DNA from 2 places in the Pararhodobacter sp. genome. Region 2 is predicted to be linked to the other one. Evidence: riboswitches for the same ligand, from Rfam matches in the RefSeq annotation. Region 2 holds a riboswitch; the other holds the start of a gene.

Region 1 (6,669 bases), on a different contig from region 2:
TTGGTGCAACGCGGTCAAGGCCGGTCATGCCGGTGTCCGGCAGCGTGAACCGCGCCAGCAGCAGCAAAGCCGCGATACCGATTGCCGCCTGAAGCAACGCCAGCAAGGCCGCCCGGCCAAGGTCGAAATCAAACCGAAACGCCTGATAGATTGCCAACTCAAGGGTCGTGGCGCGTGGCCCGCCGCCCAGCGTCAACGCCACCGCAAACGAGGTCAGGCAGATCAGGAACACCACCGCCAAAGCCCCCGGCACCACCCGCACCAGCATCGGCACCTCGATGTGCCGCAACCGCGCCCAGCCGCCAAAGCCCAGCGCCGACGCCAGGCGCAAGTGCTCATTGGGAACCCGCGCCCAGCCTTGCAGCAGCAGCCGGACACAGAGCGGCAGGTTGAAAAACACATGCGCCAAAACGACGCCCTGAAAGCCGTAAACCGTGAACGGCGGCACGCCCATCAGCGCCAGGACATCGTTGACCATCCCGTTACGGCCAAACACCGCCAGCAAGCCGATCACCGCAACCAGCACCGGCAGGATAAAGGGTGCCCCCATCAGCACGATTAACACCGAGCGCCCAGCGAACCGCCGCCGCGCCAAAGCCCGCGCCACCGGGATCGCCAAGGCCACCGAGATCAGCGCGGAAACCGTGGCTTGCAACACCGTGAACCGCGCCGCGGCCCAATCGGCGGGGCCAAGCCGCGCGCCCAATTCGGCCCGCCACAGCACGGCTGCCAGCGCGCCAAAATTCAACAGCAGAAGGGCCGCCGCCACAAGGACAGCGGCCCACCAGAGCGCGCGTGGTTCAGCGCGCAAGAGCATCCCGCCACTCGCTCAACGCCGCATCCCGCAGCGCGGCCGCCTCATCGCCACGGAACAACAGCGAGGTTTCGGGCTGGTGCAGCGTCTCGAACCCCGCCGGCAAGCCGCCTTCGGGGGTCACGGCCGGGTACATCCAGTTGGTCGTCGGAATCACCGATTGGAACGCGTCGGACACCATGAACGCCATGAACGCCCGCGCCAGTTCCGGCTGGTCGGTATTCGCCACGATCCCGGCAACCTCGATCTGAAGATAGTGCCCCTCATCAAACAGAGCCGCCGCCTTGCTGGCGTCCTCCTCGGCAATCAGGTGATAGGCGGGCGAGGTCGTGTAGCTCAACACCATATCGGCCTCGCCCTCAAGGAACAGGCCATAGGCCTCGGACCAACCGGGCGTGACCGTCAGGATGCGCGGCGCCAGGCCTTGCCAGATTTCGGCGGCCCGGTCGCCGTAAGCCGCCTTGACCCACATCAGCAGGCCCAAACCGGGGGTCGATGAGCGGGGGTCCTGAATCACGATGCTCAGATCCGACGCGATCAGCTCAGGGAAACTGGTGGGCGGGGTCGGCGTGCGGTTCACGTCATGGACAAAGGCGAACCAGCCCCAATCATAGGGCAGGAACAACGGGTCATCCCAGGCGATCGGCAAATCCAACGCAGGCGACACCCCATGCGGCGCGATCAGGCCCGAGGCCGACGCCGCCGCCGTCAAGTTGGTATCGAGGCCCAAGACGATATCCGCCTCGGTGCGCGCGCCGGTCAGCATCAGCCGCGCCAACATCGCGGCCCCGTCACCGGCCGATTCGAAGACCAGATCGCAGCCGCATGTGGCCTCGAACGCGGCTTCGATGGCCGGGCCGGGGCCCCAATCCGACACAAAACTGTCATAGGTCAGCACCCTGAGTTCAGGGGTCTGCGCGTGGGCTGGAATTGCCAAAGCCGAAGCCAAAAACAATCCCGCAGCAAGTTCAGAAACTCTCATTGCATCCTCCATTTGCGACGGGCGGGGTCGGGGTGGAGGAATACATATCCGTCACCTTCCCTCCGCCGGTCCTAACCGGTTCAGGTTCAACGGGTCACGGGTTCAACCGTTTCTCAGCCAGCGCGTACGCAGGCACCCCGAGGTACGCGACAACATAACCCTTTGCACCGGCGCGACAAGGGGGCAGGATAGTGGCAACAGACGGAGGATTCCCATGACGCTTGCCATCACCACCGATTTCACCGGCCAGACCGTGGTCTCGACGTTCGAGATGACCCCCGGCACCTGCACCGATGTGCTGGACGCCCTGACCGACGCCTATGACAAGGTGATCCGCCATCAGCCCGGCTTTCTGGGCGGCGCGATCCATGTGAACGACGCGCAAACCCGCATTTCCACCTATTCGCGCTGGGTCAAGCGCGAGGACTTCCAGGCCATGCTGCGCACCCCTGAAATGCGCGAGCGCAACCGGGCCATTGCGGCGATGTGTTCGCGATTCGAGCCGGTAATGTATGAGGTCTCAGCCGTTTTCTAGACCTGCCACACAGTTTGGAAAAGAACCGCTCATGCCGAAAAACCTGTACGAAAAAGACGGGCGAATCGCCCGGATCACCCTCAATCGCCCCGAGGTGATGAACGCCATCGACGATGAGATGCCGGGCCTGTTGGCGCAGGCTGTGGAACAGGCAGATGCCGATCCGGATATCCATGTGATGATCTTGTCCCGTGCCGGGCGCGCATTTTGTGCAGGTTATGATCTGACCTACTATGCGCAGGCCAGTACCGGCGGCGGCAACCAAGTCACGCAACCAATGCCCTGGGATCCGATCAAGGATTATGCGTTCATGTGGCGCAATACCCAGGCATTCATGGCGCCGTGGCGTGCCCTGAAGCCTGTCTTGTGCAAAATCCACGGCTTTGCCGTCGCCGGAGGGTCGGACATCGCGCTGTGTTGCGACATGGTGTTCATGGGCGAGAGCGCCGAAATCGGCTACATGCCCGCCCGGGTCTGGGGCTGCCCGACGACGGCGATGTGGGTGTACCGCCTCGGGGCAGAACGCGCCAAACGCCTGATGTTTACCGGCGATAAAATCACCGGACGCGAGGCCGAGGACATGGGGCTGATCCTCAAGGCCGTGCCCGATGCCGACCTTGATGACGCCGTCGAGGCGATGGCGGCACGGATGGCTTCGGTGCCGGTGAACCAATTGGCGATGCAGAAAATGGTGATCAATCAAGCCATTGAGGCCACCGGCATCATGAACACCCAACGCCTCGCGACGGTGTTTGACGGGATTACCCGGCATTCGCCCGAAGGTCTCAACTTCAAGGCCCGCAGCGAAGCGGTTGGTTGGAAACAAGCCGTCAAAGAGCGCGACACCGGCACATGGGACTGGACCCTGAACCAGCCATTGCCCCCCTCAAATCGCTGAGGGGGGGGGCGTGGCTCGGGGCCATCGAGGCCCCTCGCCCCGCGCGGGGGCGCTGCCCCCATCGGCGCTATGCGCCGCCCCCGGAGTATTTTCGACAAGATGAAGCTGTCATGCGGGCTTGAGAGCGGCGCAGGGGGCGTTTAGACGGGGGCCAAAGGGAGATCGCGCATGTCGTTCAACAGCTTTGGCCATCTGTTCCGCGTCACCACCTGGGGCGAAAGCCACGGACCCGCGCTTGGGGCAACCGTTGACGGCTGCCCACCCGGCATCGCGCTGACCGAGGCCGACATCCAACCCTGGCTGGACCGCCGCAAGCCCGGTCAAAACCGCTTCACCACCCAGCGCCGCGAAGCCGATGCGGTCGAAATCCTGTCCGGCGTCTACGAGGGCAAGACCACCGGCACGCCGATTCAGTTGTTGATCCGCAACACAGACCAGCGCTCCAAGGATTATTCCGAAATTGCAAAGACGTTCCGGCCCGGCCATGCCGACATCACCTATCACCAGAAATACGGCATCCGAGACCCACGCGGCGGCGGGCGTTCCAGTGCGCGCGAAACCGCAGCCCGCGTGGCGGCGGGCGGTGTGGCGCGGCAGGTCTTGGCGCAGCTGCTGCCGGACCTGATCATCACCGGCTATATGGTGCAGATGGGCCCGCGCCGTATCGACCGCACGCGGTTTGCGTGGGGCACGATTGCCGAAAACCCGTTCTGGAGCCCCGACGCAGCAACCGCGGACCTCTGGGCCGACGACCTCGACGCGCTGCGCAAGGCCGGCAATTCGGTGGGCGCGGTGATCGAGGTCACGGCGCGCGGCGTCCCCGCCGGACTGGGCGCGCCGATCTATGCCAAGCTCGACAGCGAACTGGCCTCGGCGATGATGACGATCAACGCGGTCAAGGGTGTTGAAATCGGCGCAGGCTTTGGCGCGGCGGCGCTGACAGGCGTTGAAAACGCAGATGAAATCTTCATGGGCAACGAGGGCAAGCCGGTCTATTCCTCGAACCATGCGGGCGGCATTCTGGGCGGCATTTCCTCGGGTCAGGATGTCGTGGTGCGCTTCGCCGTCAAGCCGACCTCATCGATCCTGACGCCGCGCGCCTCGGTGACCACCGACGGGCAAAATACCGAAGTTGTCACCAAGGGCCGCCACGACCCCTGCGTCGGCATTCGCGCGGTGCCGGTCGGCGAGGCGATGATGGCCTGTGTGCTGCTCGATCAACTGATGCTGCACCGCGCACAAATGGGCGACACCCCGGGCGGCATGATCGGATAATCCCCGCCCGTCTTTGTTCCTTCAATATCCTGGGGGGTGAATTTGCGCAGCAAAGAGGGGGGCAAAGCCCCCCTTCCCCGTCGCGACATCAAAACCAACCTCAGATGCTCAGGCAAATGTATTTCAGCTCGAGGAAATCCTCGATGCCGAAATGCGAGCCTTCGCGGCCAAGGCCCGATTGCTTCACACCACCAAACGGCGCCACCTCGGTGGAGATGATGCCGGTGTTCACGCCGACGATCCCGTATTCCAGCGCCTCTTGCACCCGCGTCACGCGGCCCACGTTCTGCGCGTAGAAATAGCACGCCAGCCCGAAGATCGTGTCGTTGGCATAGCCGATCGCCTCTTCCTCGGTGTCGAATTTGAACAGTGGGGCCAGCGGGCCAAAGGTCTCTTCTTGCGCGACCTTCATGGATTGAGTGACGCCGGTCACGATGGTCGGCTGGAAGAACGAGCCGCCCAGCGCATGTCGGCTGCCGCCAGTCATCAAGGAGCCGCCGTGGTCCAACACGTCCTTGATGTGTTCCTCGACCTTGGTCAAGGCCGCGTTGTTGATCAACGGGCCGGTTGTCACGCCCGCCTCCAACCCGTCACCGACATTCAGCTTTTCCACCGCCACGCGCAGCTTTTCGGCAAAAGCGTCATAAACGCCCGCCTGCACATAGATACGATTCGCGCAGACGCAGGTTTGCCCGTTGTTGCGGAATTTCGACATCATCGCGCCCTCGACCGCCGCATCCAGATCGGCGTCGTCAAACACGATGAACGGCGCGTTACCGCCCAGTTCCATCGAACATTTCATCACCTGGTCGGCGGCTTGCTTGAGCAAGATGCGTCCGACTTCGGTGCTGCCGGTAAAGGTCAATTTGCGCACGATCGGGTTTTCGCAGAATTCCTTGCCGATATCCGACGAACGCGACGAGGTGACGACCGAGAACAGCCCCTTGGGCACACCGGCCCGCTCGGCCAGAACCGCCATGGCAAGCGCCGACAGCGGCGTTTCGGCCGCCGGGCGCGCGACAAAGCCACAGCCCGCGGCCAATGCGGGCGCAACCTTGCGGGCGATCATCGCGTTCGGAAAATTCCACGGCGTGATCGACGCGCAAACGCCAATCGGCTGCTTGAGCACGGTGATCCGCTTGTCGCGCAGGTGGCCGGGGATGGTCTCGCCGTAGATGCGCTTGGCCTCTTCGCCGAACCATTCGACGAACGCCGCGCCATACAGCACCTCGCCCTTGGCCTCGGCCAGTGGCTTGCCCATTTCCGCGGTCAGGATCGTGCCCAGATCATCGGCATTGGCGACCATCAGATCGTACCATTTGCGCAAGACGGCGGCGCGTTCCTTGCCGGTCCGGGCGGCCCAATCCTTCATCGCGATATTCGCGGCCTCGATGGCGCGCGCCACTTCGGCCCGCGACAGATCCGCGACCTGGGCAATCACATCACCGCGGGCCGGGTTGGTGACCGCAAAGGTCTTGCCGTCATCCGCGCCAATCCAGGCGCCCGCCACATAGGCGCGGGTTTCCAAAAGGGTCTTGTCTTTGAGCAAGCTGCGCAGGTCTGTGGGGTGATCGAGCATGATATCCTCATTGTCGGGGTTGCCGTGCGGCACGGTTTGCGCAAGTTTGATCATAATCGCACGTTGATGACAAGGAACTGGCCCCGCATGACAGACGACCTCACTCTCGCCTATGAGAACCAGTCCTTTGTCCCCGGCTTCGATGCGATTTCCGCCAATTGGACGGTCGAGGCCGAGGCGCTGCGCCGCCGCCTTGGCGACCGCGCGCAGACCGGGCTGCGCTATGGGCAAGCGCCGCGCCAAACCTTTGATCTGTTCCTGCCCGACGTGACACACCCGGTCGGGTTGATGGTGTTCATCCACGGCGGCTACTGGCTGGCCACGTCGCCCTCAACCTGGTCGCATCTGGCCGCCGGTGCGCTGGCACGCGACTGGGCGGTGGCGATGCCCGGCTACACCTTGGCGCCCGAGGCCCGTATCCACACGATCACCAACGAGGTTGAAACGGCAATCTTTGCCGCCGCACAAATTGTCACAGGGCCAATCGTCGTTACCGGGCATTCCGCCGGCGGGCATCTGAGCGCGCGCATGGCCTGTACGGATCGCACGCCAGACTGGGCCGCCCGGCTGGTGCGCGTGGTGCCGA
Region 2 (6,669 bases):
GCACGGCCAGGCGCGTGGGCATTGGTGCGCGTCCGCCCGCGAATCCGCACGCTGAAGCGTGGATTCGCCAGGGCGACGCCGACGCGCTGAATAAAGGCGATCTCTACACCGCTCGCCTGACGCTGGACATTACCTCTGCCCTGCGGGCGCGCATCAAGGTCTCGGCCTTCACGCAAGGCGTGACTATGGCCGAGCTGCTGCGCGGTCTGCTGGAGCGTGAATTCCCAGAACGTCGCAAAGAGGACACGCCATGAATAGCTTGGTTTCGCCTACCGCTTGCGCAGGTACGGCGGCGTCACTGCCTCCTTCCGCCGCGCTTGCCCTTCACGCCAACCGCGCACCGCTGACGCGGGTGGCGTTGGCCACAATCGAGCCGCATTTCAATCTTTACCTGCGTTTTGGTGAACCGGCACACACGCTGCGGCTGGACCGCTGGCGGCGCTGGGCGGTGTTTCTGCCGGGCGCGGTGCTATGCCGCATCCGCTGGCAGGCCAACGATTACGGCACGGTGCGCTGGCAGCTTATGGTGATGCAGGCTTGCACACCGCTGGACGCGGCGCAGCGCATCCCCGGCGTGCAGCCGGGCGCACGCCTGTTGCTGCACGTTGAAGGCGATGCCAATGTACGCGCCGTGCTGCAACGCATGGATGCCATTGAGTCACTGAGCATCGCTCCCGCCGCCGTCTCGCCCGCGTACTGGCGCACGCTCGCCAATCGGCTGGCGGCGCGTCAGTCTTTGCCCGACTACACCGCCGAGCGGCACGCCGCCTGGCTGGCCGGGCGGGCCTTGTCATGATGCCAGTTGGTACGTTCAATAAGGCCGCTGAAACCGGGCCGCATCCTCGTTTGCGACTGCGCACTCGCATCGTGCTGGCGGGTTTCGCCGCTGTTGGCCTCGCGGCGCTGGCCTGGAAGGCTTTTGTGTCGCCGCTGCCGCGCCTGATCTACAACCCGTCCGACAGTGTGGCGGTCGGCTGGTATCGCGTGCAGCCGCTTGAACAAGGGGCCACCTCATTGCCACGTTCCTTGTCCGTGGGCAGCATCGTCCTGACCCGATTGGCTGCCGACGCCGCTGCACTGGCCGCGCAGCGCGGCTATCTGCCTGCACACATTCCGCTGCTCAAGCGTGTGGGCGCGGTCGCGCCGCAACACGTCTGCATCGTGGCCGGTCAGGTGCGCATCGACGGCATGCCGGTGGCCGCCGCGCTGCCTGCCGATCGGCTGGGCCGTCCGTTGCCATCCTGGCCGCAGTGCCGGCCATTGATGGCGGGCGAACTGTTCTTGTTGAGCGCCACGAATCCCGCCTCATTCGACAGCCGTTATTTTGGCCCGGTCAGCGCAGCCGCCGTGATCGGCATCGCGCACCCGGTCTGGCATGAGGTGCAGCCATGAAAGCCGCCGATTCAATGCACGTCGCGCTGCATGTCATCGTGCTATCAGGCGTGTCCTGCTTAGGGTTGCCGTCATGTCGCCGCATCTGCCGTGCGGATGTCAATCCTGTGTATTGGACACTGCACGCCGCGCAACCTCCGGCGCAGCCGTTCCACGTGCAGGCGTCGTGCCTCGAACGCGCATGGCCTGCGGCCTCTGGCGCATCCATCGGCGCGTTCGCCGGTGCGCGGGCTGCTCGCAGCACAGCGTCACCGGGCCGCCGACGCCGGGAGCGAAAGCGACAGGCAAAGGCGGAAGGCAAGACAAAAGGGGGCGACACCGAGCCGCCCACAAAGCCAGTCTGCACATGGGGGTAGCACGGCACGAGGCGGCTTCGCCGCCGTGCCGCTGGGGGCGCGCGGCCCGCACTAAGATGGGGTGGTCCGTGTGCTTCGCACGACCGACTACGCCACAACTTCAGTCAGAGATTGCAGGGAGCGCAGCCATGACCGACCACCGTGATGACAATTTCCGGGTGCGCCCCAGCGCGCCAAAAAACCGGGGTAAGGGTCAAGGCCAGGGTTTTGTTTCGAGGGTTCTCAAGCAGACGGGCAAGGCTAGCGGTGGCAAGTCCTCCATGCGCCATTCCGCAGCCAGGGGCAACGGCACACGAGCAGGCCAGCGACCCGGTTCACGGCTTGGGCGCGGCCATACGGCGGCGCGCTTCGCGGGCGCGAATCTGACGCCATTCTCGCGGCGCGTGACCATCAAGACCTTGCTGGTCAATCAGCGCCAAGCCAGCCCGCAGTCGCTTGCTAAACACCTGCGCTACATCGAACGCGACGGTGCGGGCCGTGATGGCAAACCGGGTCGGGCCTATGGGCCGCAGGCGGACGTTACCGATCTGGATGCCTTCAAGGAACGCTGCGCTGATGACCGGCACCATTTCCGCTTCATCGTCTCGCCCGAAGATGGTGCTGAGTTGGATGACCTGCGCACTTATACCCGGCATCTGGTGAACCGCCTGGAGGCTGACCTGGGTACGCGCTTGGATTGGGTGGCGGTGGATCACTGGAATACCGACAACCCCCACACCCACCTGATCGTGCGCGGACGCGACGATACCGGAAAAGATCTTATCATCGCGGGCGACTATATCGAGCAGGGTTTCCGCCATCGTGCCGCCGAACTGGCGACGGAATGGCTAGGGCTACGCACCGAGCTGGAGATTCAGCAAATTATGCAGCGTGAGGTAGAGCAGGAACGATGGACAAGCCTGGATCGCACCCTGCAACGGGAGATCAGCGGCGATGGCCGGGTACATATCAAACGCTTCAACGAGCCGAAACTACAACGCCGGCGTCCGCTGCTGATCGGTCGCCTGCAATGCTTGCAGCGTCTGGGACTGGCCGAAGAAATGCAGCCCGGCATCTGGGCCGTTCACACCGACGCCGAGAAGACCTTGCGCGCCTTGGGCGAGCGTGGCGACATTATCCGCACCATGCAGCGGGCCATGAGCGGACAACAGCGTGAACTTGCTGTGTTCGAGCCGGCCGATGATGGTCGCACCATCGTTGGTCGCATAGCGGCCAAGGGGCTGGATGATGAACTGCACGACCGGGGCTATCTGGTGATCGACGGTGTAGACGGTAAGGCCCACTACGTTGCGCTCAATGTCCGCGACGAACCTGCCAACTATCCCATCGGCGCGGTGGTGGAAGTGAAAGGTTCTGCCGACGTTCGAGCTGCTGACCGCAACATCGTGGAGCTAGCAAGCAACGGTCTATATCGCACCGATCATCACCTCGCGATTGAGCAAGGCCGAGCCAAGGCTGGCCGTGACCCACAGGAGGTTGTGGCCACTCATGTTCGTCGGCTGGAAGCACTGCGCCGCGCCGGCATTGTGGAGCGTGTGGCCGAAGGGCTATGGAAAGTGCCAGGTGACTTGCCCAAACGAGGTCGCCAGTACGACGCTCAGCGCTTGGGCGGTGTATCTGTGGAGTTGAAGTCGCACCTGCCTATTGAGCGGCAGGCCCGCGTGATCGGTGCGACCTGGCTGGATCGGCAGTTGATCGGCGGCGGCAAGGGACTGAGGGACGTGGGTTTCGGGGGTGACGCCAAGCAAGCCTTGCGGCAGCGTGCCGATTTCCTGGTGGAACAGGGGCTGGCCGAGCGGCGTGGGCAGCGCGTGATTCTTGCCCGCAATCTATTGGCAACGCTATGTAATCGTGAACTAGTGCAGACCGCCCAGGACATCGTCGCCGAAACCGGCCTGGAGCATCGGCCCATGACAGACGGCCAGCGCGTGGCGGGAATCTACCGGCGCTCCGTCATGCTCGCCAGCGGGCGATATGCGATGCTTGATGACGGCATGGGCTTCTCTTTGGCGCCATGGAAGCCGGTGATTGAACAGCGCCTGGGGCAGCAGATCGCCGCGACGATACGTAGCGGTGGAGGTGTTTCTTGGGAAATTGGGCGGCAGCGTAGCCTCTCAGTCGGATGACGCTGGCTCTCCAAGCGGAAAGGATACTGAGCATTGCCCCTTGGCAGCGCGCACCCGTATCAATGGGCCATTGTGCGTCTGCTTATCGCTTATGGCAGCGAAAACTCGTGCCTTTGCTTTACAAACTGCTGCGCAATCAGGGCGAGGCGCGGAATGAAGATAGTTCACGGCCCAGGCACTCGATGCCTGGCGTTGGATTGATGCGCGGCTGCGAGAGCTCGGTACTGGCGAAAAACTCCTGTTCGGTGGGCCTGCGCTTGCCAAATACAGTTTCACCACCTTTTTCCAGCGCTAGCGCATTGTTGAGCATTACCGCTACTTCGACGTGCTCGATATGCTCGAATTCGCCCGTATCCGCACCTGGCGTGAGGCGAGTGAAGGCCTGGACATTATTCGCGATACGGCACTGTTCGCCAAGACACTCGTCAAGGTTTCACCTTACGCGAGAACGTGGTTGAAGTACTCATGCATGTGATCAAGACCAACTCGGCCGTATTCCCGCGTTGGCCACCATGCCGATCTTGACTGCATCTACCCGAACATCATCGAACACCGCGTCGATCTGGTCGGCGACGAAATTGGGCTCCAGTGCTACGAAACTGCGCACGCCCTGGGTGTTCTGCGCCACCACGGCCGTGATGACGCTCATGCCATAGGCACCTAATGCGGGAAATGCCTTCAGGTCTGCCTGGATGCCGGCGCCCCCTGTGGGATCGGTGCCAGCAATGCTCAGCACGTTAGCGATCACGAGTCGACTCCCGTGCGAAGCGATAGCGCGAGCCGAAAGGCGTGGCGAGCCACTGCGGCGACGTCGAAGCTCTGCGCCAATTCGGTCGAATCGAGATCCGCATCGGCGAACCAGCGTGCGTCCAGCGCGTCATCGCCGCCACACGGCTCGCCGACGTACCAGTCGAACAGCGTGGCAATGAGGATGTAGTGCTGGTGCAGCACGTCGCCTTCGTCCGCCCGCCGGTCGAACACATCGACGGCATCGAACACCTGTACAGGTTTGCCCTGAACGCCGGTTTCTTCGAGCAGTTCGCGTTGCGCTGCGTCGGCGGCAGACTCGCCGAAACGGATCTTCCCGCCCGGAAACGCCCATCGCCCCGCGTCCGGCCGATGCGCGCGACGTATCAAGAGAATGCGGTTCTCGCGAACCACGGCCGCAAGCGTCGCCACCACTGGCCGAGCCACGGCAGGAGGATCGTTGGTCGAGGAAGACACGACGGCGGTTCCTTCATCAAAGGAGAACCATCCGGCAGCAAGCGGCGAGCAGAAGGATACCCGTCCCTTCGCCGGTATGACCCGGATCAGGTTCAAAGGGTCACTGCGTTGCAAAACGCCTGGCAGTATCTCAGCCCGCTAGCCGGGCCCCCTCGGTTCATTTGCTCGTTCGGGAGGAACGAGTCTTGTTACTTTAGCACATGCCAGTCAGCGCGTCTGCTGCTAATGCAGGTTATCCCGCCGTACCAATGGAGGAGGCGGCACTGCCAGCAAGATGCTTGGGGAAGAGCATCGGCTCCCGGTCATACCTAATGCTGAGAGTGATGGAAAATTATTCCGCTTCCGTCACAGCTTTAAACAAAACAACCGGTAGCGTATCCTACAGCTCCTTAAATACTAACGGACGAACACTACTGCTACGCGCTGCCGCTGAGAGAAGTGTCATTGCTTACGCCGTAACTCATTTGTAACAAAAAGGACTGATGATGACAAACAAAAAGACGCTGAACCGACAGTATCTGGAGACGAAAACCCGAGCAGGCGTGTATGCGATTCGTAACCAGATCACGGGCCGGGCGTTGGTTGCAGGTAGTACTAACGTTCAGGGCACACTCAACCGGCATCTTTTTGAACTGCAGCATGGACAGCATCGCAATGCGAGGCTTGCGCAGGACTGGGTTGAGCACGGTGAGGCCAACTTTCTCTTCGACGTACTCGACATGGTCAAACCCAGCGAAGATCCAGCGTTCAATGCCACACGAGAATTGGAAATGCTAGTTAGCTTGTGGCGCCAGGAAATCCTTTGTGTTGGCGAACTCGGTTACGACGAACTCAGAAGCGAACCTCGATGAACACGAATCTCGGCTTCTGTTTGGTGCTACATCATGCCCACGCCAGCCTGCAACTCAAGCTTGACGACGAATTGGGCATACACCATGCCATCAGTTTCAGCGACTTGGCGCTGCTGAATTTTCTCGCGCAAGGGGACGGTGCCCGCGCGAGTCAGCCGGGTGCTGCGAGTGGTGCGCGCAAACAGTGACACACCCAACTCTTCCTCCGGTTTCTTGATAGCTCGCGACAGCGGCGACTGCTCTATGTGCGGCCGCTCAGCGGCGCGTGCGAAGTGAAGTTCTTCGGCTATAGCTAAAAACAGCGGAGATGGCGAAGGTCCATGTTCAGTCACAAATCTTATTTGTATCGACTGATCACCAGCGCTGCGTTGATACCGCCAAAGCCGAATGCATTTGACAGCGCATAATCAACTGCGGTTGAGTGGGGGCCACCGGAAAGCAAATTGAAATTTTTCGCTTCTGGCATCGGATCGTCAATGTTGAGGCTGGGAGGGAGTACGCCGTGCTGGATCGCGAGCACCGAAAAAGCAGCTTCGATGGCACCAGCCGCGCCTAGCATGTGTCCTGTCGCTGACTTGGTGGATCCAACTGGTATGGCGCCTGCACCTGGGCCGAAAACGCTTTCCAACGCAGCCAGTTCAGCAGCATCCCCAACAGGGGTCGAAGTGGCATGGGCGTTGACGTAGCCAATAAGGCCTGGGTCGATGCCTGCCATTGCCA

Evidence for each region. A riboswitch is a leader RNA that binds a small molecule or an ion and turns the genes downstream of it on or off. The one in region 2 is predicted to bind thiamine pyrophosphate.
Region 1: it holds a riboswitch for thiamine pyrophosphate, as region 2 does, so the genes downstream of both, thiB (thiamine ABC transporter substrate binding subunit) here and VDQ28_RS01540 (NUDIX hydrolase) in region 2, are expected to answer to the same signal.

The regions. Positions count from the first base shown of each region.
Region 1 covers NZ_JAUCBZ010000015.1:3,581,699-3,588,367, forward strand. The annotation lists gene VDQ28_RS21005 (ABC transporter permease subunit) at 1-817, opposite strand, end outside; gene thiB (thiamine ABC transporter substrate binding subunit) at 801-1,796, opposite strand; TPP riboswitch at 1,837-1,946, opposite strand; gene VDQ28_RS21015 (antibiotic biosynthesis monooxygenase family protein) at 2,011-2,331, shown strand; gene VDQ28_RS21020 (crotonase/enoyl-CoA hydratase family protein) at 2,363-3,229, shown strand; gene aroC (chorismate synthase) at 3,398-4,504, shown strand; gene VDQ28_RS21030 (NAD-dependent succinate-semialdehyde dehydrogenase) at 4,605-6,083, opposite strand; gene VDQ28_RS21035 (alpha/beta hydrolase) at 6,171-6,669, shown strand, end outside.
Region 2 covers NZ_JAUCBZ010000010.1:34,480-41,148, reverse strand. The annotation lists gene VDQ28_RS01570 (chromosome partitioning protein ParB) at 1-254, shown strand, start outside; gene VDQ28_RS01565 (DUF2840 domain-containing protein) at 251-796, shown strand; gene VDQ28_RS01560 (S26 family signal peptidase) at 793-1,392, shown strand; gene VDQ28_RS01555 (relaxase/mobilization nuclease and DUF3363 domain-containing protein) at 1,877-3,874, shown strand; gene VDQ28_RS01550 (hypothetical protein) at 4,011-4,184, opposite strand; partial or broken gene VDQ28_RS01545 (bifunctional hydroxymethylpyrimidine kinase/phosphomethylpyrimidine kinase) at 4,368-4,622, opposite strand; gene VDQ28_RS01540 (NUDIX hydrolase) at 4,619-5,098, opposite strand; TPP riboswitch at 5,145-5,261, opposite strand; gene VDQ28_RS01535 (GIY-YIG nuclease family protein) at 5,584-5,949, shown strand; gene VDQ28_RS01530 (hypothetical protein) at 5,946-6,137, shown strand; partial or broken gene VDQ28_RS01525 (LysR family transcriptional regulator) at 6,090-6,271, opposite strand; gene fabF (beta-ketoacyl-ACP synthase II) at 6,287-6,669, opposite strand, start outside.